Regions from separate parts of the Fictibacillus sp. b24 genome, predicted to be linked through region 1. Evidence: riboswitches for the same ligand, from Rfam matches in the RefSeq annotation. Region 1 holds a riboswitch; each other region holds the start of a gene.
What was found. Region 1 has a riboswitch for cobalamin ahead of QUF49_RS08680 (DUF4430 domain-containing protein). Riboswitches for the same ligand answer to the same signal wherever they lie in the genome.

Region 1 (7,385 bases):
ATCACGACGATCCCATTCTTTTCGGTACTCTGCCAAATCTATTCCAAAATCGTCTACCCAGTGAACAGATCCGATCACATAATCAAACGGATAAGATTTGATGAACGCAGCCATTTCCTCATGACTGCCTGGTGTATAGTCCATCTCAATAGACATTCTTACGTCCATTCCAAGTTGATCAGCTTGTTTAAACAAGTTCACATAATCGTCCATCTTGTAATAGCGTCTTTCTTCCATCCATGGTTTTGATACAATGTTCTTTGTTTCATAAAAATGATAAGCGTGTTCTGAAATTCCAAACTCTTGTATCCCTTTTTCTCTTGCTGTGTCTACAAATTGCTTTAGATAGTCGATTGTTAAAGTGCCTTTTTCCAGATGAGAATGGTAATCCGTTAACATATTAATCTCCTTTTTAAAAACGTTTTACCATATGTATCATGAATATCTGTTTCAATCAAGAGTTTATGCTCCTAATTTAACTCCAATAAATAATACGCTAAGGCACATCATTAAAAACATCACTGCAAAAAAACGGTTTAAATAGTCTCTCATTTTGTCCTCCTTTAGAAAAGTTAAATCAACTTTATCATCCTATTCAAATAAGACTTATTTTGAACCATTTTTTTGCAGAAAAAAAAGCTCCCTATTCAAAGGCAGCTTTCTTGTTCATATCTTTATTAATTTGATGCTCCATTACGTAAAGAAGCGGTTTATAAAGTACTACAAAGAATACCACATTTCCAATCGCATGATTAAGGTCAAACGGCAGCCCAGCTATATAATATGGCCAAAATTTTTGCATGATAATTCCGCCCATTATAACCGACATGATGAAACCGAATAAAAATCCGCAGAAACCAGCATATAAAGGTAAAATCATCCACGGTATGTTGTGACGGTATCGACCTATCAGGCCGCTCATCACGGCAATAAGACCCCAAGCAATCATCTGACCGAACGACCATAAGCCGTGGCCTAAAACTAGGTTTGTGGTTAGTGTACTCAAGATAGCAAGCAGCAGTCCGTGAATAGGACCTAGTACAAATGATGCCAAAATCAAAATCGTTGTGTTTGGCTGAACGTTTGGTATCATTGCAAACCAGATTCGCCCTACAGTTAAAAGAGCAGCTAACAAAGCAATGATCGTCATTCTTCTAATACTGAGATTATTCATATTTATGGAAGTCGAACTCTAAAGAATCTCCCGGCTTTAAAGTGATTTCCTTTGCGCCTTTCATTGCTTCCTCACCATTCACAGAAAAGAACCATGATGTTTTATCCTTTTCATTTCCCTCAATTCCTTCAATACTGCTTATAAATGCACCATCGAATTGAGTTTTGATATCAAAGTTATCTTGCATCACGTCCATAATTGTTGCACCTTTTGTTAAATCCACTTTCTTCTCTGTTACCTTTTCTTTTCCATTATCTTTAGTGATCTGAACCGTGACTTGTTCTTTTTTTGTTTCCTCTTGTTTTGGCTGATCCGTGTTTTCCTTTACTTCAGTCGTTCCACAGCCAACAAGTATCATGATCATTGTTGTAAATACTAAAAGTAGTTTTTTCATCATTTTACCTCTTTCTTGTCTTGAGTTAAGGTTTTTCTCAAATCATGTTGCTCTTGAAAGAGTTGATATCCGTTTCAGGTGCTTCGCTATCCGCAGGGCGTGCGGTGAGCCTCCTGCCGCAAAGCGCCATTAGGAGTCTCACCTGCCCCGCTCGTCCCGCTGGAGTCTCACACCTTCCTCTACAATCAACTTTTCAATAAAGATTCAGGAAAAAACCCATAAATTTAGTGAATTTACGTATAACTAAAAAAATCCCCTTCGTCTACGAAGGAGATTAATAGTATACAGGCAGAAAACAGCAGCCGGCTCTCCGGCACTGTTAAACACCCCCCTATCCTCGTAGGTCATGTCATGTAACAAACAGGCAGGTCTCCTGGCTCTTGATCATCGTCTCCTATCGCCTTCCCGTATTAACAGTGGCGAAACTATAGGATTCTCACAATTACAGTGGCGGGACCGCAACGGCATTTAACCGTTTTCCCTATTAAGCGTGTCCAATACTGGACTGCACCTGTTTAACACTTATGAATTTTTTGAAAACACAATTCTTATTATAACGTAATGGAGAAATTTGTGAAATCTTTTTTTATATCATTTTTTGTTCCTTATGAAACAAGATTAATCGGGGTGTATTGCTAATTTATTTCAACGTTCGCGGAATAACAAAGGAAAATGTCGTACCTTCATTATTTTTGCTGTGAACGCTGATTTGTCCTCCATGTGCTTCTACGATGTTTCTTGCTATGGCTAATCCTAGACCAGTACCACCGGATTTCCCTCTCGTTCTAGCTTTATCCCCTTTATAAAAACGTTCAAATACAAACGGTAAATCTTCTTCTTTGATCCCAGATCCATTATCGCTCACATAAAACTTAACGTTCTGTTGGCTCACACCAATCGACAGATTTACAAATCCACCTTGTGCCGTATGGCGAATCGCATTATCAATTAAATTGGTTAACACTTGTTCAATTCTATCCGGATCTACTTCTATTTGATCTTGATGGGAGTCCAGGTTACCGTCAATAGAAAGATTTAACTGAATATCTCTGTCTTTGGCAGGTCCTTGGAATTTACGCACGATTCTTTCTGCAAAAGGCACAATCGCAAGAGAGGCGTAGTGAAGTTTCATGTGTCCTGCTTCTAGTCTTGCGAGATCGAGCAGCTCGTTAACAAGCCTGCCCATTCGTTTTGATTCATCTAAAATAATGCCAGCAAGCTCTTTTTTCTCTTCTTCTGATTCTGCGATATCATCTACGATCGCTTCACTATATCCTTGCAGCATAGCAATCGGAGTTTTCAACTCGTGAGAAACATTGGCAACAAAATCTTCTCTTAACTTATCCATTCGGCGTTCTTCCGTCATATCACGAAGTACTGCGACGGCACCTCTAATAAGGGATTGATCATATAATGGTGTCATCACGACTACCCATGAGCGGCCTTGAATCGCAATCTCTGTCATCTGCTCACTCTCAAGTGAGACAACTTGCTGAAAAAGCTGTCTGACAGCTTCAGGAACATTTCCGTTCACTTCAGTCTTCATCCCTGATTCATAATAAAACGCTTGTAAAAAGCGATCGGCAGGAGGATTAGTAACTAAAATGTTCATCTTTCTGTCAAAGGTAATCACACCGTCCGCCATAGAACTTAACACACTTGTCAGCTGTTCTTTTTCTTGATTCAGCGCTGTGATGTTATTTTTCAATTGACGTCCCATACGATTGAACGTCATTCCAAGTTCACCGATTTCATCATGTGTTAAAATCGGCACTTTCATATCAAATTCACCTTTAGCTACAGACGTTGCAGCTTCTCGCATTCTTCTTAACGGCGCCGTAATCCGGGTTGATAGGAAAAACGCAAAAACTGTAGTTAAGATGATAGCTATACCAGCTGCTAAGAAAATCAAATATTTTGTGTGATTGGTTGTCTTTTTCACATTTTCAATCGACTGATAAACATATACTCCACCTTTAGTATTTCCGGCTTCGTACGGTTCCCCATAAATGATCATCGTCTGCTTGGACTCATCATTTTTGTTCACTACAGGAAAATCTCCATTCACGTAGATCTTCTTTCCGTTTTCCGTAACCGTAGAAAGTTTATCGTTTTGATTAAATACGGAAACTGGTATGTACGGTGCATTATCATACAAGTTTTGAGACATGAATGAATCCTGGTTTTCATCAATGATCATGATGGACATAGAATAAGCTTCAGCCATCTCACTCGTAATGCGGATTGCTTCTTCCCTATTCTCATCACTTTCCATAATGAGTACAAGCCGGTCTGCCATCTTAGTTAACTGTTCGCGTGCTTGGCTATCGTAAAACGTTTCAAAGAACTGAGTGAGCAAAATGGTTAATAAGGTTAGTACAACGGAGACTAACAATAAAATCGTTATCCAAAGCTTACCAACTACACTTCTCCAGATCATTCATTTCCCGCCTCAAATTTGTAGCCTACTCCCCAAACGGTTGCAATCATAGAAGCTGCATCAGGAGACACTTTATTTAGTTTTTCACGAAGTCTTTTTACATGTGTATCGACTGTTCTTAGATCACCAAAAAACTCATAATTCCATACATCTTTAAGCAATTGTTCACGTGCGTAGACTTTATCAGGTGTTTTTGCTAAGTAATAAAGCAATTCATACTCTTTAGGAGTTAGATTCACCTCTTTGCCTCCTGCTGTCACACGGTGTGCATCGTGATCAATCGTGAGGTGTTTAAATACCACTACATTTTTAGCCACAGTCTCTGTTTGAAGGAACTTAGTAGGTGAAGATCTTCTTAACAGTGCTTTTACACGTAAGATGACTTCCCTCGGGCTGAAAGGCTTTGCAATATAATCATCCGTGCCTGCTTCAAACCCTTGAATACGGTTAAGTTCTTCGCCTTTTGCTGTTAACATGATGACTGGTGTAGCTTTCTTTTCTCTTAACTTCTCACAAACTTCAATGCCATCCATCCCTGGGAGCATGAGGTCGAGCAAGATAAGATCAAAGTTAATAGATACAGCCATCTGAAGAGCATCCTCACCATTTTCAGCTTCATGCACTTCATAGTTTTCTCGTTCCAGATACATCGTTAATAGTTTGCGAATTCTTTCTTCATCATCAACAACCAGTATTTTAGCTTCTGTATCCATATTCAATCCTCCATATCTAATCATGATAAGCACGTCTTTATATCCTGCTTCTATCATACATGAAACAAAGCGCTGCAAACAAACAGGACACGTATATCTAATCTCTTTTTTCGTAAGCGTTAAACTTTGATGTTATTGGAAGTGATTGTTTTCCGTTCAAGGTGCTCGCTTTCCTTGGTGCAGGCGAAGACAAAAAAATAAAAAGATTTAAAAGCAACAATCCTGTAGAAAACAGCATTTAGAAAAAAGCCTTTCCTAAACATTTTGCTCCCTACAAAAAAGTCCCTCTTATAAAAGAGAGACTCTATTTTAACCTTTAAGCATACGAATGCAATCCGACAAGAACCAGGTTTACTGCAATCAAGTTAAACGTAATAATCCAAAATCCTAAAACGCATAGCCATGCGGACTTTTCGCCGTGCCATCCTCTTGAAAGTCTTAAGTGAAGAAAAGCCGCGTAGAACAAGAACGTAATTAATGCCCAAACTTCTTTAGGATCCCATCCCCAGAATCTCGACCAAGCCTGCTGCGCCCAGATCATCGCAAAGATAAGCGCACCTAGTGTAAAGATGGGAAAACCGATTGCTACCGCTCGATAACTAATCTCATCAAGAAGGTCAGGTTTTATCTTTACTTTAGACTGAAGAGCTGCAGCAATTCTTTTTCTTAAGATCAAGCGAAGCAAGCCATAAAGAACTGCACCGGCTAAAAGAGACCAGATGAATGTATTTAGCTTAACTGATGCCTCTACACCGTTCATCCAAGATGGTGTAGAAAACAAAGGTCCAAACGAGTTATCTAGGTGCTCACCATTACTAGGACCCGCAATAGCAGGCATATCATAGACTACCTTAACAGGCTGATTCTGTTCGTTCATCATCTCGAATGTTGTTTGATAGCCAGCACCTTTAAATCCGATTGAAACAAAAATGAATCCAACTACAGCGATTAAACTATAAAGGATAATTTCCAGCCACAGCGTCTTTTTTGATGCTACAGTTTGGTCTACCGTGCGAATTAAATAAATAAGTCCTGATACGAACGAAATGGCGAGAATTCCTTCTCCTAACGCTGCAGTCGTAACATGGATTTTTAGCCAGTCACTTTGAAGTGCAGGAATAAGGGGAGAAATATCTCTCGGAAACATACTCGCATATGCAATAACAAGAACTGCAACAGGCATTGCAAAAACACCTAAGCCATTCGTACGATAGATTACATATAAAATAATGAACGCAAGCACCATCATCATGCCAAAAAATGTTGTAAACTCAAACAGGTTGCTTACAGGTGCATGTCCACTTGCCATCCATCTTGTTATGAAATAGCCTAATTGAGCTGCAAAACCTATACACGAACTTATAAAACCGATTTTACCCCATTTTTTTGTGTGATTTTCTTCTTTGTTCTTTTTATCTGAAATAGACATTGCAAAAAATAGAGTAGAGAACAAATAAATAATAAATGCACTATATAATAGCGTACTGCTGATTTCAGCCATCATTAACCCTCCTGCTCGAACGGCATTACTTAGAATCAGATTCTTTTTCTTCTAGTGGTGTGAGGTTTGTCTTATTGGACAGGAACTCCACATCTTTTTTCAAGCCATACCAGTTTTTATTCGTATGAGCTGCTGCCCAAACTTCACCTTGATTCTGTTTAATCCAAATTCTTCTATAGTTCCAATACAAACCTTGCGTTACACCAATCATAAAAATAATGCCGCCAAGTGCAATAATCCATAGTGTGTGGTCTTTTCTAACTGTTAGTGCCGTTAAATCTTTCGTTTCAATACCCGCAAACGACATTTTGAACTGGTTTTCACCAGAATCTATATTTTTTTGAATACCTACAAACGCTTTTTCTCCTTCAGGTACCTTTGGAGAGTACATTGAAAAAACAAATGCTGGATTATCAGGCAAATTATTGACCGTAGAAGGCTGTTTTTGTTCGTTTAAAATAAAATTAGGAAAGTATTCTTCAATTTTAACTTTGTATCCATTTCCTAAATCATACTCGGTTTCTGGATCATGAAGATCAACCGTTAACTTGCCAAACTTTTTTCCTGTTGCCTTTTCTTCAAGTTCAAAGCTCATCTTGTAAAACTCATTTAATTTAAAATCCGTTTGATAGAGTGCAAAAGAATCAAATTTAAACGGTTCATTTACTCGGATCTCGCCGTCTTTTACTTTTACAAGTTCAGGGGCTGCTCCCGCGGTATGATTTTCTTTTGTCTTATAAAGCGTTACGTTGCTTTGATAGTTCTTAGCAACTTCTCCATCAACGGAACTAAGTGCACTATTAAACTTCTTTTCTTGTTTATCATACATCTCAAGAATAAATTCATTGTTCTCAAGGTAATACTGACCTTCATCACTGGCAGTACCTGGGATGGAAGCTTTTTCTCCCTCTCTCACCCACAAAATGTCGTCAACATACATGCCTGGAAAGAATCGAAGCATCGCACCTGTTAAAAAGATAATTAACCCAACATGGTTAACATAGGCACCCCAACGAGAAAATCGTCCTTTCTCAGCGAATAAGTTCCCATTTTCCTCACTTACTTTATAGCGAAGAGATTCGAGCGTATATTTGATTTCTTCAAGTTCAACATCATGGCTTTTTGAAAACAAACGCTGCTTCTTCATAAATTGGTCATGTCTT
Region 2 (7,385 bases), 230 kb from region 1:
TCAGGTTGCAGATGGAGGAACATTATTTTTAGATGAAATTGGTGATCTCCCTCAAAGTATGCAGATCAAGCTGCTACGTGTACTTCAAGAGAAAGAGGTAGAGCCTGTTGGTGCTGTACATACTCAGAAGGTAAACGTTAGAGTGATCGCAGCCACAAACCGTCCTCTTGAAAAGCTAATTATGGAAAACAAATTTCGGGAAGATCTATTCTATCGTATTAATGTACTGCAGATTAAGGTACCTCCACTTCGTGAACGAAAAGAAGATATTTGGCCCTTGGCAGAAAATTTTATAGTTATGAATTGCAAAGTGACAGGTAAAAGAATCCTCAGTATTGATGATGATGTTAAAGAAGCTTTTCTAGAATATGAATGGCCTGGAAATGCTAGAGAACTTAAAAATTTTGTAGAAGCAGCTATTCAGCTTACACTGAGTGATCGATTGACGATTGATTCTTTTCCGGATTTTCTAAAAGAAAAATTAGGTGTACATAAAACGGTAATGACACTTAAAGAACATGTGCAAGAAACAGAAAGGAACGTTATCTCTTATTATCTAGAGAAGATGAATGGTGATATTAAGGGAGTTGCTAAACAACTAGGTATAGGGAAGACAAATTTGTACGATAAAATCAAAAAGTACAATATTCGTTAATTCGCACTCATCTTCCGGAAAAACGGAATCACTTTCCGTTTTTTCGGAATTATTCATAATGTTAATAAAATGAATAGATTAGTAGCTTTGAAAACATTCTTTATAGCAATATTTATTTTTGCAAGAAACTTTATTAGCTTAATGTTCCGCTTTTTCGGAAAAAATTCTTTATTGTGACCTGAATAAAGGAATTTTCAAGTTGGCATGGAACTTGCATTACATTACGGGGTGTAGTTTATACGGAAAGGTGCTGATGCCACAGTAAAATGAAAGCGCTTCAAAGTATACGAGAACGTAAGAAATGGGGGAATAGAAATGGATATTATTATTATTTTATTGGCATTATTTTTCTTAATGTTTGTAGCGTATAGAGGATTTAGTGTTATCTTATTTGCACCGATTGCAGCACTTTTTGCTGTGCTGCTAACAGAACCAGGACATGTACTTCCGTTTTTCTCTGGGGTTTTTATGGAGAAGATGGTTGGATTCATTAAGCTATACTTTCCAGTCTTCTTATTAGGAGCAATATTCGGAAAGGTTATTGAGATGTCAGGGTTTGCAAAATCCATTACGCAGTTTGTTATTAAACTGATCGGACCATCGCGAGCGATGCTTGCTATTGTGCTCGTTGGAGCCATTCTAACATACGGAGGCGTATCATTATTCGTAGTTGCTTTTGCTCTTTATCCGTTCGCAGCAGAACTCTTTAGACTGGCAAATATTCCAAAAAGACTCATACCTGGAACCATCGCGTTAGGTGCTTTTACTTTTACGATGGATGCTTTTCCAGGCAGTCCTCAGATTCAGAATATCATCCCAACGTCATTCTTTGGAACGACAACTTGGGCAGCGCCGTGGCTTGGCTTTATTGGGGGAATGTTTGTCTTTATTATTGGTATGGTTTACTTGGAATGGAGACGAAGACAAGCGGCAGCAAAGGGAGAAGGCTATGGGACGGGTCACAGCAACGAGCCTGAAAAAATTGAGTCTGAAAACCTTCCGAACGCATTTATTGCGATCCTTCCACTCATTTTGGTAGGAGTCTTCAACAAATGGTTCACGGTTCTTATTCCTAAGTATTACGGAACAACTTTTGACTTTTCTGCCATTGGTATGAAGAATGTACCCGCGATCCAGATTCCGACACTTGCTGCAGTTTGGGCAGTTGAAGGTGCATTGATCATTGGTATCATTACGGTACTTCTGTTCTCATTTAAAAGAATTAAAAACAACTTTAATAAAGGTATCAACTTATCGATCGGCGGTGCTTTGCTTGCCACTCTAAATACAGCATCAGAGTATGGGTTTGGGGGAGTAATCGCAGCACTTCCAGGTTTTACGGCAGTGAATACAGCCATGTCAAATACAATTAAAGATCCGTTAATAAATGAAGCAGTTACTACTACAACTTTAGCTGGGATTACAGGATCAGCCTCAGGCGGTATGAGTATAGCGCTCGCAACAATGAGTGAAACATATATCGCACAAGCGAATAAATTAGGCATTGATCCAGAAGTCCTTCACCGTGTTGCTTCTATGGCGAGCGGCGGGATGGATACTCTTCCTCACAATGGAGCCGTAATTACACTGTTAGCTGTTACAGGATTAACTCATAAACAGGCTTATATTGATATTTTCGCAATGACAATTATTAAAACAGTAGCTGTATTTGTCATTATTGGACTTTACTATGGTCTTGGTATCGTATAAGAATTATGAAAGAAAAGGAGTAGTCATACATGAGATCCTTCGTAGAAAAAAAAGTTGTTTTTATTACTGGAGCTGCAAGCGGGATCGGGCTGCAATTAGCTAAAGCGTTTGCCGAACAAGGTGCAAAGGTCGTAATCAGTGACCTTAATAATGAGAAGGCAAAAGAGTCAGCTGAAGTTTTGGTACGTGATGGTCATGATGCTATCGGGCTAGGGTGCAATGTTACAAAAGAGGAAGACATAACAAACGCATTGGATCAAGCTCATCAACATTATAATCGGATTGATATCCTGATCAACAACGCTGGATTACAATACGTATCACCACTAGAAGAGTTTCCTACTGAAAAGTTTCAGCAGTTGATTTCTGTAATGCTTACTGCTCCTTTTATTGCTACAAAACATGTGTTTCCGATCATGAAAAAACAAGGGTTCGGACGCATAATCAACATGGCATCAATAAATGGATTAGTCGGTTTTGCTGGAAAATCCGCTTATAATAGTGCAAAGCATGGAGTAATCGGATTAACTAAAGTAGCAGCTTTAGAAGGTGCACCACATGGTATTACTGTTAATGCTGTTTGTCCTGGATATGTAGATACACCCCTTGTAAGAGGACAGCTTGAGGATCTAGCGAAAACTAGAAACGTTGAACTTGAAAAAGTTTTGGAAGAAGTGATCTACCCGCTTGTTCCTCAAAAACGCTTGCTTGATGTTCAAGAAATTGCCGATTATACCCTGTTTCTTTCTAGTGAAAATGCAAAGGGTGTTACAGGGCAGGCTATTGTGATTGATGGCGGTTATGTGGCTCAATAAAAAAATAATAATTTTATAGATTTAATTGACATTTACTATATTTAGTGTCAGAGTAATGATACAAACCTATATATGGAGAATTCAGGTGCCGGAAGTTTCCGGCTTAAAAGGGAATTCGGTGAGAAACCGAAGCTGTCCCCGCAACTGTAATTGTGGACGAAATGGAATAGCCACTGTACAGATTAGCTATAAGTATTATGGCTGCTGTATGGGAAGGCCCAAAGTAGGAAGAAGCAAAAGCCAGTAGACCTGCCTGAAATACTCCTATTTTCTTTTCCTCGGGGATTGGGAGAAAGAACAGTGACTGTATAAAGGTATTCTTGCAGCAATCACACGTTTCTTTCACCCTCTTCCTGATGGAAGGGGGTTTTTATTATGATTTAAGGAGTGTTTGAACAATGAAAATGACAGCTGCAAACTCTTTACTCGGGGAGTGGTTAAGAGAATGTGTCGAGAATTTCCCAGGAATAGAAGCGAAGGCATTTTTAGAAAGAGCTGAAAAACTAGAAAGTGAAACTGAGACAAACGATTCTGCATCTCTATACAGACAATTAGTGATGGAAGCATTAAATGGTTTAACTGCAGAAGAACCTGATTGGACGTTTGTAGCGGCACAGATTTATTTGAAGCAGCTATATGAAGAAGTAAGACGTAACAGAGGAGAATTAGAGAATCCCCCCTATTCAAATCTGTGTGGATTAATTCAAAAATTAGTGGGCTTGAATATCTACGATTATACGATCCTAACCTCTTATAATGAGCAAGAAATTGAAGAAGCTGAAAAAATGATAGATCCAGCTAAAGATAAGCTTTTTACATACATAGGGTTGAAAACGCTGGCTGACCGATATTTGGCAAAAGGGTTTGATAATGAGATTTATGAACTGCCTCAAGAACGGTGGATGCTGATTGCCTTGTATTTAATGAGAGACGAGGATAAAACGAATAGGCTTCAACAAGTGAAAGAAGCTTATTGGGCACTTTCTAATTTATATATGACGGTCGCAACCCCGACCCTAGCTAATGCAGGTAAAAGTTTTGGCCAGCTTAGCTCATGCTTTATTGATACGATCGACGACAGTCTTAGAGGGATTTTTGATTCGAATACCGATGCAGCAACCGTCTCTAAAGGCGGTGGAGGACTAGGAATCTATCTTGGTAAGATTCGTGCGAGAGGCTCAGATATTAAAGGATTTAAAGGCAATTCATCAGGTGTTATCCCATGGATGAAGCAGTTAAACAATACTGCAGTTTCTGTTGATCAACTAGGACAAAGGCAAGGAGCGATTGCCGTTTACCTAGATATATGGCATAAAGATATTTTAGAATTTTTAGATGCAAAGTTAAATAATGGTGATGAGCGAATGAGAACACATGACCTGTTTACAGGAGTATGTCTTCCGGATCTATTCATGGAACAAGTTGAGAAACGGGGAGAGTGGCATCTGTTTGATCCCCATGAAATAAGAAAGGTAAAGGGATACTCATTGGAGGATTTCTTTGACGAAACAAAGGGCTTGGGAAGCTTCAGAGAAAAATATACGGAGTGTCTTGAAGACGATAGACTTTCTAAAAAATGTGTACCGGCAATTGAAATCATGAAACGTATCATGAAATCTCAGCTAGAGACGGGAACTCCTTTTATGTTTTATCGCGATACGGTAAACCGTTTAAATCCCAATCCTCATCTAGGAATGATCTATGCTTCTAACCTGTGTACAGAGATTATGCAAAACATGTCCGCAACCGTCGTTTCTTCTGAAGAGACTGAAGATGGAGAAATTATTATCAGAAAAACACCAGGAGATTTTGTGGTATGTAACTTATCGTCGCTTTCTCTCGCTAAGGTAATTCAAGATAATGTGTTAAAAAGAGTAATTGATATTCAGATCAGAATGCTCGATAATGTGATCGATCTTAACCGTATTGATGTTCCTCAAGCAATGCTTACTAATCAAAAATACAGAGCGATAGGGGTAGGAACATTCGGATGGCATCATCTTCTTGCAAAAGAGGGGATCAAATGGGAAAGTGATGAAGCAGTATCTTATGCAGACAAACTTTATGAAATAATCAATTACTATGTAATAAGTGCTAGTTGTGAGCTCGCAAAAGAAAAAGGAAAGTATCCCGCATTTGATGGGTCAGACTGGGCGAATGGAGACTATTTTTTAAAGCGAGGGTATTCTTCTGAAGAGTGGAAGTGCTTAAAAGAAAGAGTAAGAATGCACGGCTTAAGAAATGGATATCTTATTGCTGTTGCTCCAAATTCTTCTACGTCAATTATTGCAAATTCAACGCCTAGTGTTGATCCGATCTTTAAAAAGTTTTATTCAGAAGAAAAAAAGAATTATAAGATTCCAGTAACAGCACCCGATCTGAGTACTGAGACAACGTGGTTCTATAAATCTGCTTTTCTTATTGATCAAACTTGGAGTATCGAGCAGAATGCTGTAAGACAAAGACATGTGGATCAATCCATTTCGTTTAACCTTTATGTTAATCACAATATAAAAGCGAAAGAGCTGCTTCATCTGCACATGTTGAGCTTCCAAAAAGGGTTGAAGACTACCTATTATACGAGATCTACATCAATTGAGCTGGAAGGATGTGAAAGCTGTGAAAGTTAAAGCTGCCGAACATCTGCAGAAGAGAAAAATCTATGATGTGGAAGCGCCTAACGCTTCTACGGGTATTATCAATGGAAGAAGCTCTAATATACTGAACTGGGACGACGTCAGATACAAATGGGCATATCCGCTGTATAAAAATATGTTATCTAATTTTTGGACGCCTTTTGAGATCAATATGTCTAGCGACAGCAAACAATATGTAAATCTATCTGAAAAAGAGCAAGATACCTTTAATAAAATTATTGGATTGTTAGCTTTTTTAGATAGTGTACAAACCGATTATTCAAGCAGAGTAGCAGCCTTTTTAACAGATTCGAGTCTAGCTGCACTCATGGCGACTCTATCCTTTCAAGAAGTCATTCATAATCAGTCGTATTCATACGTATTGTCTTCTTTGGTTCCTAAGGCGAAGCAAGATGAAATATTCGAGTATTGGAAGACAGACGCTGTTCTAAGAGAACGCAACGATTTTATTGTGCAAGGCTATGAGGAGTTTCTTCATCACCCCAGCCCTGAAACATTTTTAAAGTCTATTATTTACGATGTGATTTTAGAAGGATTAAATTTTTATTCGGGATTCAGTTTTTTCTATAATCTAGCTAGAAATCAAAAGATGGTCTCTACTTCAACGATGATTAACTATATTAATAGAGATGAACAGCTGCACGTTTATTTATTCTGCCAAGTATTTAAAGCAGTCTTAGCTGAATATCCGCACTTGAAAGACGAAGAACTTGAGGTGTTTGCTAAGAGTACTTTCAAAAAAGCTGCTGAGCTGGAAATTAAGTGGAGCAATTATATTATTGGGAATTCGTTCGATGGCATCCATGCTTCTGATTTAGAAGCGTATATTAAGTTTATGGCAAATAAACGTCTAAATGAGCTCGGGTTTGAAAAGATATATCCACAGCATAATAAAAACCCTCTTTCTTGGATTAAAGCATACTCTGATGTGAATGCTGGAAAAAGTGATTTTTTTGAGCAGAAATCGAGACAATACACTAAGGTATCTGATGAAAATGGGTTTGATGAACTATAAAAAGCCGGGAAATTCATTCCGGCTTTTTTCCATTTGATTGTTTATAATAACAATAAACCTTATTTGAGTTCTTCCTTCACTTCAAACTGCTGACTCACTTTTTCACACTCTTCATAGTATTTTTCATGTGTCCGTTTAATAACATGATCAAACACTTCGTCAACCTCGTTGCTTAAAATCTTTATTCCTTCTCCTGTAATACCACCCTTTACACACACTTTCTGTATGAGTGTAGGCAATGTGTAAATATCTTTTTCTAGTAATTTTCCCATGCCGATGATCATGTCGCTAGCAAGCTGAGTTGCTTGAGCTTTTGTTATGTCTGTTTGATTAACCGCAGAGTTAATGAAACATTGCAGGACGTAGCCTATAAATGCAGGACCGCAGCTAGCGATATCCGAGGAGATCCGAGTTATATTCTCATCAATAACAAGCGGCGTAGAAATATAGGCCATCAATGAAAGGAGTTTCTCCCTATAATCAGAGTGACAATTTTTTCCGAAAGATAGGAGAGATGATCCGGATAATGCTCG
Region 3 (7,385 bases), 2.0 Mb from region 1:
AGGAAGTTCATTAGTTGAAAACTATCAAACGATGATGAGCTACATCAATATTTGGGCGGGTTTTAAGAATAGCTTAATTATTTCTGTGCTAGTTACGTTATTATCTGGATACTTTTCAGCGTTAACGGCTTATGGCTTTGCTTTTTATATTTTCAAAGGCAAGAATGCGATGTTTATTTTCATGCTAGTGATGATGATGGTTCCTGGTCAGCTGGGGTTGATCGGTTTTTATGAGTTAAGTAAAAATTTAGGGATTCTTGATACGTATATACCGTTAATCGTACCCGCAGTGGCGAGTCCTTTTGTCGTGTTCTTTCTTCGCCAGTATATTACAACGACACTTCATCCGAGTTTGATTGAAGCGGCACGAATTGATGGCGCAAGTGAATTTAAGATTTTTCACACGATCGCAATTCCCATCATGATGCCAGCAATCGCAACAATGTCGATCTTCACTTTTATTGGTTCTTGGAACAATTACATCTTGCCATTAGTTGTTCTATTTTCACCGGAAAAGTTTACATTGCCAGTTTTAATGGGATTCCTAAAGGGATCACAAGTGGCTCAAAACCTTGGATCCATGTATTTAGGAATTGCCATATCAGTTGTACCAATCATGGTTGCTTTTCTATTTTTATCAAAATATATCGTCAACAGCATTTCAGCAGGTTCTATAAAAGAATAGAGGAGAGAAACAAATATGCACTTTAAAGATTCGTTCGTTTTCGGAACAGCTACATCATCTTATCAGATTGAGGGAGCTCGTCTTGAAGGAGGCAGAACATTTTCAATCTGGGATACGTTCTGTGATGTACCAGGAAAAGTATACAAACAGCATAACGGAGGCGTAGCGTGTGATCACTACCACCGCTTTGAAGAAGATATTCAGCAGATCAAGAAACTTGGTGTAGAAACTTACCGCTTTTCTGTTTCCTGGCCACGTATTTTCCCTGAAAAGGGAGTATATAATCCAGAGGGAATGGCGTTTTATAAAAAATTAACGCAGCGTTTGCATGAAGAAGGAATCAAACCTGCCATTACCCTTTACCACTGGGACCTTCCTGTATGGGCTCATGAGGAAGGCGGATGGGTGAACCGTGAATCGGTAGAATGGTTCATGGACTTAGCAAAAGTATGCTTTCAAGAGCTTGATGCTGAAGTTGACTCATGGATTACGCATAACGAACCGTGGTGTGCTGGTTTCTTAGGCTATCATCAAGGATTTCATGCACCGGGCCATACAAACATGGATGAAGCCGTTCGAGCTGTTCACCACATGCTTCTTTCACACGGAAAAGCAGTTCAATGGCTAAAGAATGAAATGCAGTCCAAAACACCGATCGGGATTACGCTGAATCTATCACCGATGTATGCTAAATCGGATTCTGCAAACGATCAGCTTGCTGCTAATAATGCAGACGGCTACTCAAATAGATGGTTTTTAGATCCTGTATTCAAAGGGCAGTACCCGGTTGACATGATGAATCTGTTTTCCAAGTATGTTCACTCCTATGACTTTATTCAGAGTGGTGACATGGAAATCATCGCAACTGATTGTGATTTCTTTGGCATTAACTATTACAGCCGAGGCTATGTGGAATTTTCAGCAGCAAATGACTTCTTGCATAAAGGAGCTCATTCTGATTATGAAAAGACAGGCATGGGCTGGGATATCGCTCCGGAAGAATTTAAAGATCTGATCAGAAGACTTCGCCAAGAATACACGGACCTTCCTATTTACATTACTGAAAACGGTGCAGCTTTTGATGACACTCTTGAGAATGGAAGAGTGCATGATAAAGATCGTGTAGATTATATCGAGAAGCATCTGCAAGCTGTTTCAGACCTAAACGACGAAGGAATGAATATTGAAGGATATTACCTATGGTCACTAATGGATAATTTCGAGTGGAGCTTCGGTTATGACAAGCGCTTCGGAATCATCTACGTAGACTTCGATACTCAGGAGAGAATCTGGAAAGACAGTGCGTACCGATATGCGGAGATTGTAAAAAACAGAGGCAATCATAACAGCAGCAAAGATACCGATGCTGTAACGGTTAGCTAATTCTTTAAATTATATCTGATTCACTGATGAGCCCCTGACTTTGGTTAGGGGCTTTTTTATTCTGTGTAGAATTTTCCTGTGTGGGGAAGATAAATAAACATAGGAGGGATATTGATGAAGGATGATAAAGAAGAAAGAATCGATCAAGAAACATCAGCCGGGTTGAATGAGCTTGTTGAGATCATAAATGCAAAAGGCGATGCGGGTGAACTGAAAGAAATCGTTGATAAATACAAAACCGAAAACGAACATTCACCTTTATGCAACGATGACTTTTTCTATGCCGATCTAAGAGCGATTGCAGAAGATGGTGCTAAGGAAGATTAATTTTACTGAATTTCGAAAGTATATTGTTTCTTATAAGTTTTATTAAAAAAGCTGGCTTAAAAGGCATAAAAATGACCTTTGAAGTCAGCTTTCATTTTGAGGATGTATATCTGGCTGAAATAAAAATCAGTGAGGCTAATATATAGTGATATGCGTGAAACGAGGGCATTCTTGAGCGTAACAGGGTCTAAATTGAGTTAGAGAATATACCAAAGCATAACGTGAACTAGTTGGCGTAAAACATAAGCAATTATGCGTAAAACTAAAGACTTATTTTAAGAATATTCAGAATAAATTATTGAATCTTACATAATCGCCACCTATACTAATGAATAACATTTTATAGGAGGGGTGTCATTTGAGAGGAAATTGGATTAAAATCACATTTTTCTGCTTGTTAGGAATCCTCGTGGTTGCAGGGTTAAATTTCAATCTTGCGGGAGCACAAAAGGAAGGAACGATTAATTGGAACGGTAAAAATTTATCAACCGTTGAAATGAATGGTAAGAATTATGTTTCTGTCGAACAGGCTGCTGAAGCATCTGGTTATAAAAAAGGTGTAAAATCAAACAAATTCTATATGCAATCTAGGCTTGATTACATCCAAAAGAAAGGAATAATCAGGGTAGGTACGACAGGAGATTATAAACCTTTTACATACTACAACGAGGAAACCAAACAGTATGAAGGATATGACATCGAAGCAGCTAAGTTAATGGCTAAAGACCTTGGTGTAGATATTAAATTTGTCAGAACATCATGGCCAACACTAATGAGTGATCTATTGGATAACAAATTTGATATTGCTGTTGGCGGGATTAGCCGAAATACAGAACGACAAAAAGATGCACACTTTACTCAACCGTATTTGAATGATGGTAAAGCTCCATTAATTCGGAAAGAAGATCAGGAACGTTTTAAAAGTTTAGAAGATATTGATCGTCCAGATGTAACGATTGGTGTGAATCCAGGAGGAACAAATCAGAAGTTTGTTGATGCTCACATTAAACAAGCTAAAGTAGTTGTCATAAATAATAATCTCGATATTCCGCCAATGGTCGCTAAAGGTGAGGTAGATGTCATGATTACAGATAGTGTAGAAGCTATTTATTATGCGGGGAAAGATTCGAGACTTTATGCTGCTCTTACTGATAATACCTTCACTAAAAGTCAAAAAGGTTATTTAATGCACCAAAACGATGCAGTTTTCCAAAACTGGGTTAACTTATGGATGGATGAGATGGAGCTTCAGGGAGAATTTGACCGTTTAAAATCAGAGTGGATTTACGGTAAATAAGAATAACTGAAATTTAAAACTCAAAGCTCCTATGCTTTGAGTTTTTGATAGCCTTGTAAAGCGTGATGAACAATTTTTTGAGAAGAAACGGGCTGGTGGATACACTTTAGAGCAGTTTTCATGCCCGCTAGCAGTTGTTTGTTATGAAACAACCTTTGTACGCAATGAGCAATCTCATCTGTTGATTCTGCAATTAGTGCAGCTCCATGTGATTGAAAATGTTTTGCATTTTCACTTTCCTGGCCTGGCACTGGCTTATATAAGATAAGGGGCAGGTTAAGGGCTGCGGCTTCTGTTATGGTGATACCACCTGGTTTTGTAATCAAACAATGGGACAGTTTTAAGATTTCATGAAGCTCTTCTACATATCCAAACAATCGGAAAGTTTCGGGATATTGAACTGCGGTTGGCAAGAGTTTTTCATATAAATCATTATTCTTACCGCAAATCACTATGATTGTTAGGGAAGGGTCCTGAAGCAAACGCTCAGCCAATTGCTTTACATTCTTAAGGACACCCTGTGCGCCAGCAAGAATGGTAACTACATGGCTGCTGTGAGAGACTTCATATTTATTTAAGATCACTTCTTTATTTATAAATTGGTAGAAACCAGACCGAATCGGAATGCCGCTTACAGTAATTTTATTTTCATCCACTTGATGTTTCATCAAACCTTGTTTAACTGAATCAGACGCCACAAAATAGTGGTCGATGGAAGGATTAATCCAAAAAGGATGAGCGAAATAATCCGTAATTACGGTATAGATCGGAATGTTATAGCGTGATTTTTTTAGTAAAAAAGGAGCAGCATGAAGCGGAAAAGTGGTTATGACGAAACGAGGGTGATGTTTCTCGATCAGTTCAATGAAACGCTTGCGGCCTAAGTAACGGGAAAACTGGGTAATCGTCGTTGCGTTCAGCTTGTTCGTTCCATAATAGAACCATTTATAAAAAGAAGAGCCATGAGAGAAGCTTTTGATAAAAAGAGACTGTGTAATCTGAGCCATGATTGGATGAGCCTCTCCGAATAAATCTGAAATGATAGGTTCGTACCCTTTACTCTTAAGCTCTTCGGCGAGAACATTTGCGACCTGAACATGCCCGCTTCCATAGTTTGCGGTTAGAATTAATGCATTTGGACGTATCAATCAGAAAACCTCCCCATTCTTTTGAAATAAGAATAACAGGGGTTTTTAAACGCAATATGAAGGAGATAAGAATGTTTTGTAAAAAGTAAAAATGATTAATGATACAATAAGGGAGATTTATAATTCAATAAGATCCAGTAATCATGGTGTCTGTTGCAGACTTAATAGGGAATCTGGTGAGAATCCAGAGCTGTTCCCGCAACTGTAAGTGCTGACGAAATAAGCAAATCCACTGTTTAACGATGGGAAGGGCTTAGAGTAGGCATAAGGCACGAGTCAGGAGACCTGCCGTGATTATGTCGTTGATCTTCTTCGGGAGTTGGGAAGATAAGACGTAGGGTATTTTAATAGATTTGTTTTGTGGTCTGTTTATTATGCTGCGTGTTAATCCATCCTTTGTGATGGATTTTTATTTGCGTCTAATCTGTTTTTAAACCAACTCCCTCTACTAAACTAGGAGTGTTCAAACTCCAGAAAAGAGGTATGGTATGGAACAGCAGTTGTCAGCAAACGTTTCACGAACAATTCAAACAAAGTTGGTTTTACCCCCTGATACCAATCACATGGGAACGATCTTTGGCGGTACCGTTTTATCATACATTGATGAAATTGCAGCCATAACAGCAATGAAGCATAGCAAGAAAGTGGTTGTAACAGCATCCATTGATAATGTAAACTTTTTATCGTCAGCTAAAGTCGGCGACATCCTCATTTTAGAGGGAGTTGTGATCTCAACGGGAAGAACTTCAATGGAAGTCTACGTAAAAGTAGAGTGCCAGAATTTAGAGACGGGAAACAGAACGTTAAACACAACGTCTATCTTAACAATGGTAGCAATCAATCAAGATGGAAAGCCATCGCCCGTACCAAGCGTGATACCAGAAACAGAAGAAGAGGCTGCTTTTTTTGACAGTGCTCCATTAAGAAAGGAGCGGCGTCTGTTGTATAAAAACGCAAACGCCTAACAAGAAACGCCTGAAGAGAGGGAGAATTCCAATGAAAGTGAAGAATATTATATTTGTGATATTGGGATTCTTTTTCCTTAGTTTAGGAATGGTAGGGATTGTATTGCCATTGATTCCAACAACGCCATTTCTACTTCTGGCATCGTATTTCTTTGTAAAGGGGTCTAAGAGATTTGAAGTGTGGTTTAAAGGCACCACTATATATAAACAGCACCTCGAAGAGTTTATCAAGGAACGCTCTTTGACGCTCAGAAAAAAGATTATGATTAACCTGTTCGCAGACTCCATGATTGCGATTGCCTTTATAATGGCTGAGAGTACCATGGTAAGAGTTATTTTGGTTCTTATTGTATTGTATAAGTACTATTATTTCATTTTTAAAATTAAAACGGCCTAAAGTTAATGAGTCTGACCCAACAGTAGTACCATCTCTGGGGTTTAGGCTCTTTTTTTAATGGAGAATAATGGTGGCAGATGTATAAGGATGAAGTACCTGTGCTGGAAGAGACGCTGAAGAGAACGGTTTGCCTATAAAAGACATCCATAAAAATATTAACGTTAATATCAATCTTCACAAAATAAAAATGACCCACAAAGGCTCAGTCCTCACCTTTATAAGTCATTTCCATCTCTAAGATAATGGTTTTGAACATAGCCACCAATCGTAACACTGAATTTCTCCAGATTGCGCTTGATCGGCACGCTTTTTGGCTTCTTGAACGGTACTAGCCGGTGGTACAATTAAGCGGTCTCCGATAAGTTCATTTTTTGGCCAGTTTGCAGGTGTTGCAGCCTTATTGGCATCAGCAGTTTGCAAAGCTTTAACCGCTCGCAATATCTCATTAATGTTACGCCCGACATTCTCGGGATACGTAAGAATCATTCTAATTTTTCCTGTGGGGTCCACGATATAAACACTTCGAACCGTTCTTGTGCCCATCGTAGGATGAATCATCCCAAGTCTCATCGCCAATTTGCCTAGACTGTCCGCGATAATAGGAAAGGTGATCTCAACTTTTAAATTTTGCTGAATCCACTCGATCCACTTAAGGTGAGAGTACACCTGCTCTACAGATAAACCGATTAAGTATGTGTTGAGCTTATTAAATTCAGGCATAAGTTTTTGGAAGGCAACAAACTCTGTTGTACATACAGGGGTAAAGTCACCAGGATGGCTAAAGAGGACAAACCAATGACCTTGATAGCTTGTTGGGAGGACAAGTTCCCCAAGGGTGGTATGAACTGTCGTCTCCGGAAATTGATCTCCAATAAAAGGCTTTGTAAATGCTTGTGCAGAATCCATTTCGCTCCCTCCTTATCTTTGTTGGTTTCCCATCATCTTGCTCTTTTTTAGCAGCTGAGACTCTCCTGTTTTCTCCCACTCTTCAACTTGCTCGATGGCTTGCTCTGGTGTGAACCCTTGACCAACCAGGACACCAGATAAAATAAACTCCTGATATAAGTGAGTAAGGTTAATCCCTTCTTCCGTTTCTTTTAAAGCTCTTTTTACAAGAGGATCAATATAGGTCACCCATTTATCTGCGACACTCTGAGTTTGAGGCGCCGGTGCGCTAACTGTT

Region 2: another riboswitch for cobalamin. It lies ahead of QUF49_RS07390 (ribonucleoside-diphosphate reductase subunit alpha); the one in region 1 lies ahead of QUF49_RS08680 (DUF4430 domain-containing protein).
Region 3: another riboswitch for cobalamin. It lies ahead of QUF49_RS19115 (acyl-CoA thioesterase); the one in region 1 lies ahead of QUF49_RS08680 (DUF4430 domain-containing protein).

The regions. Positions count from the first base shown of each region.
Region 1 covers NZ_JAUCES010000005.1:1,676,108-1,683,492, reverse strand. Annotated here, with positions in the region: gene QUF49_RS08690 (histidinol-phosphatase) at 1-399, opposite strand, end outside; gene QUF49_RS08685 (ECF transporter S component) at 644-1,174, opposite strand; gene QUF49_RS08680 (DUF4430 domain-containing protein) at 1,167-1,568, opposite strand; cobalamin riboswitch at 1,915-2,098, opposite strand; gene QUF49_RS08675 (ATP-binding protein) at 2,209-4,008, opposite strand; gene QUF49_RS08670 (response regulator transcription factor) at 4,005-4,721, opposite strand; gene ccsB (c-type cytochrome biogenesis protein CcsB) at 5,038-6,222, opposite strand; gene resB (cytochrome c biogenesis protein ResB) at 6,248-7,385, opposite strand, start outside.
Region 2 covers NZ_JAUCES010000005.1:1,448,052-1,455,436, forward strand. Annotated here, with positions in the region: gene QUF49_RS07375 (sigma-54 interaction domain-containing protein) at 1-655, shown strand, start outside; gene QUF49_RS07380 (GntP family permease) at 971-2,365, shown strand; gene QUF49_RS07385 (3-hydroxybutyrate dehydrogenase) at 2,395-3,180, shown strand; cobalamin riboswitch at 3,247-3,452, shown strand; gene QUF49_RS07390 (ribonucleoside-diphosphate reductase subunit alpha) at 3,579-5,810, shown strand; gene QUF49_RS07395 (ribonucleotide-diphosphate reductase subunit beta) at 5,800-6,852, shown strand; gene comER (late competence protein ComER) at 6,912-7,385, opposite strand, start outside.
Region 3 covers NZ_JAUCES010000005.1:3,633,018-3,640,402, reverse strand. Annotated here, with positions in the region: gene QUF49_RS19140 (carbohydrate ABC transporter permease) at 1-685, shown strand, start outside; gene QUF49_RS19135 (GH1 family beta-glucosidase) at 701-2,068, shown strand; gene QUF49_RS19130 (hypothetical protein) at 2,183-2,395, shown strand; gene QUF49_RS19125 (transporter substrate-binding domain-containing protein) at 2,754-3,692, shown strand; gene QUF49_RS19120 (MGDG synthase family glycosyltransferase) at 3,722-4,840, opposite strand; cobalamin riboswitch at 4,968-5,147, shown strand; gene QUF49_RS19115 (acyl-CoA thioesterase) at 5,329-5,805, shown strand; gene QUF49_RS19110 (YbaN family protein) at 5,843-6,202, shown strand; gene QUF49_RS19105 (peroxiredoxin) at 6,437-7,108, opposite strand; gene QUF49_RS19100 (ferritin-like domain-containing protein) at 7,121-7,385, opposite strand, start outside.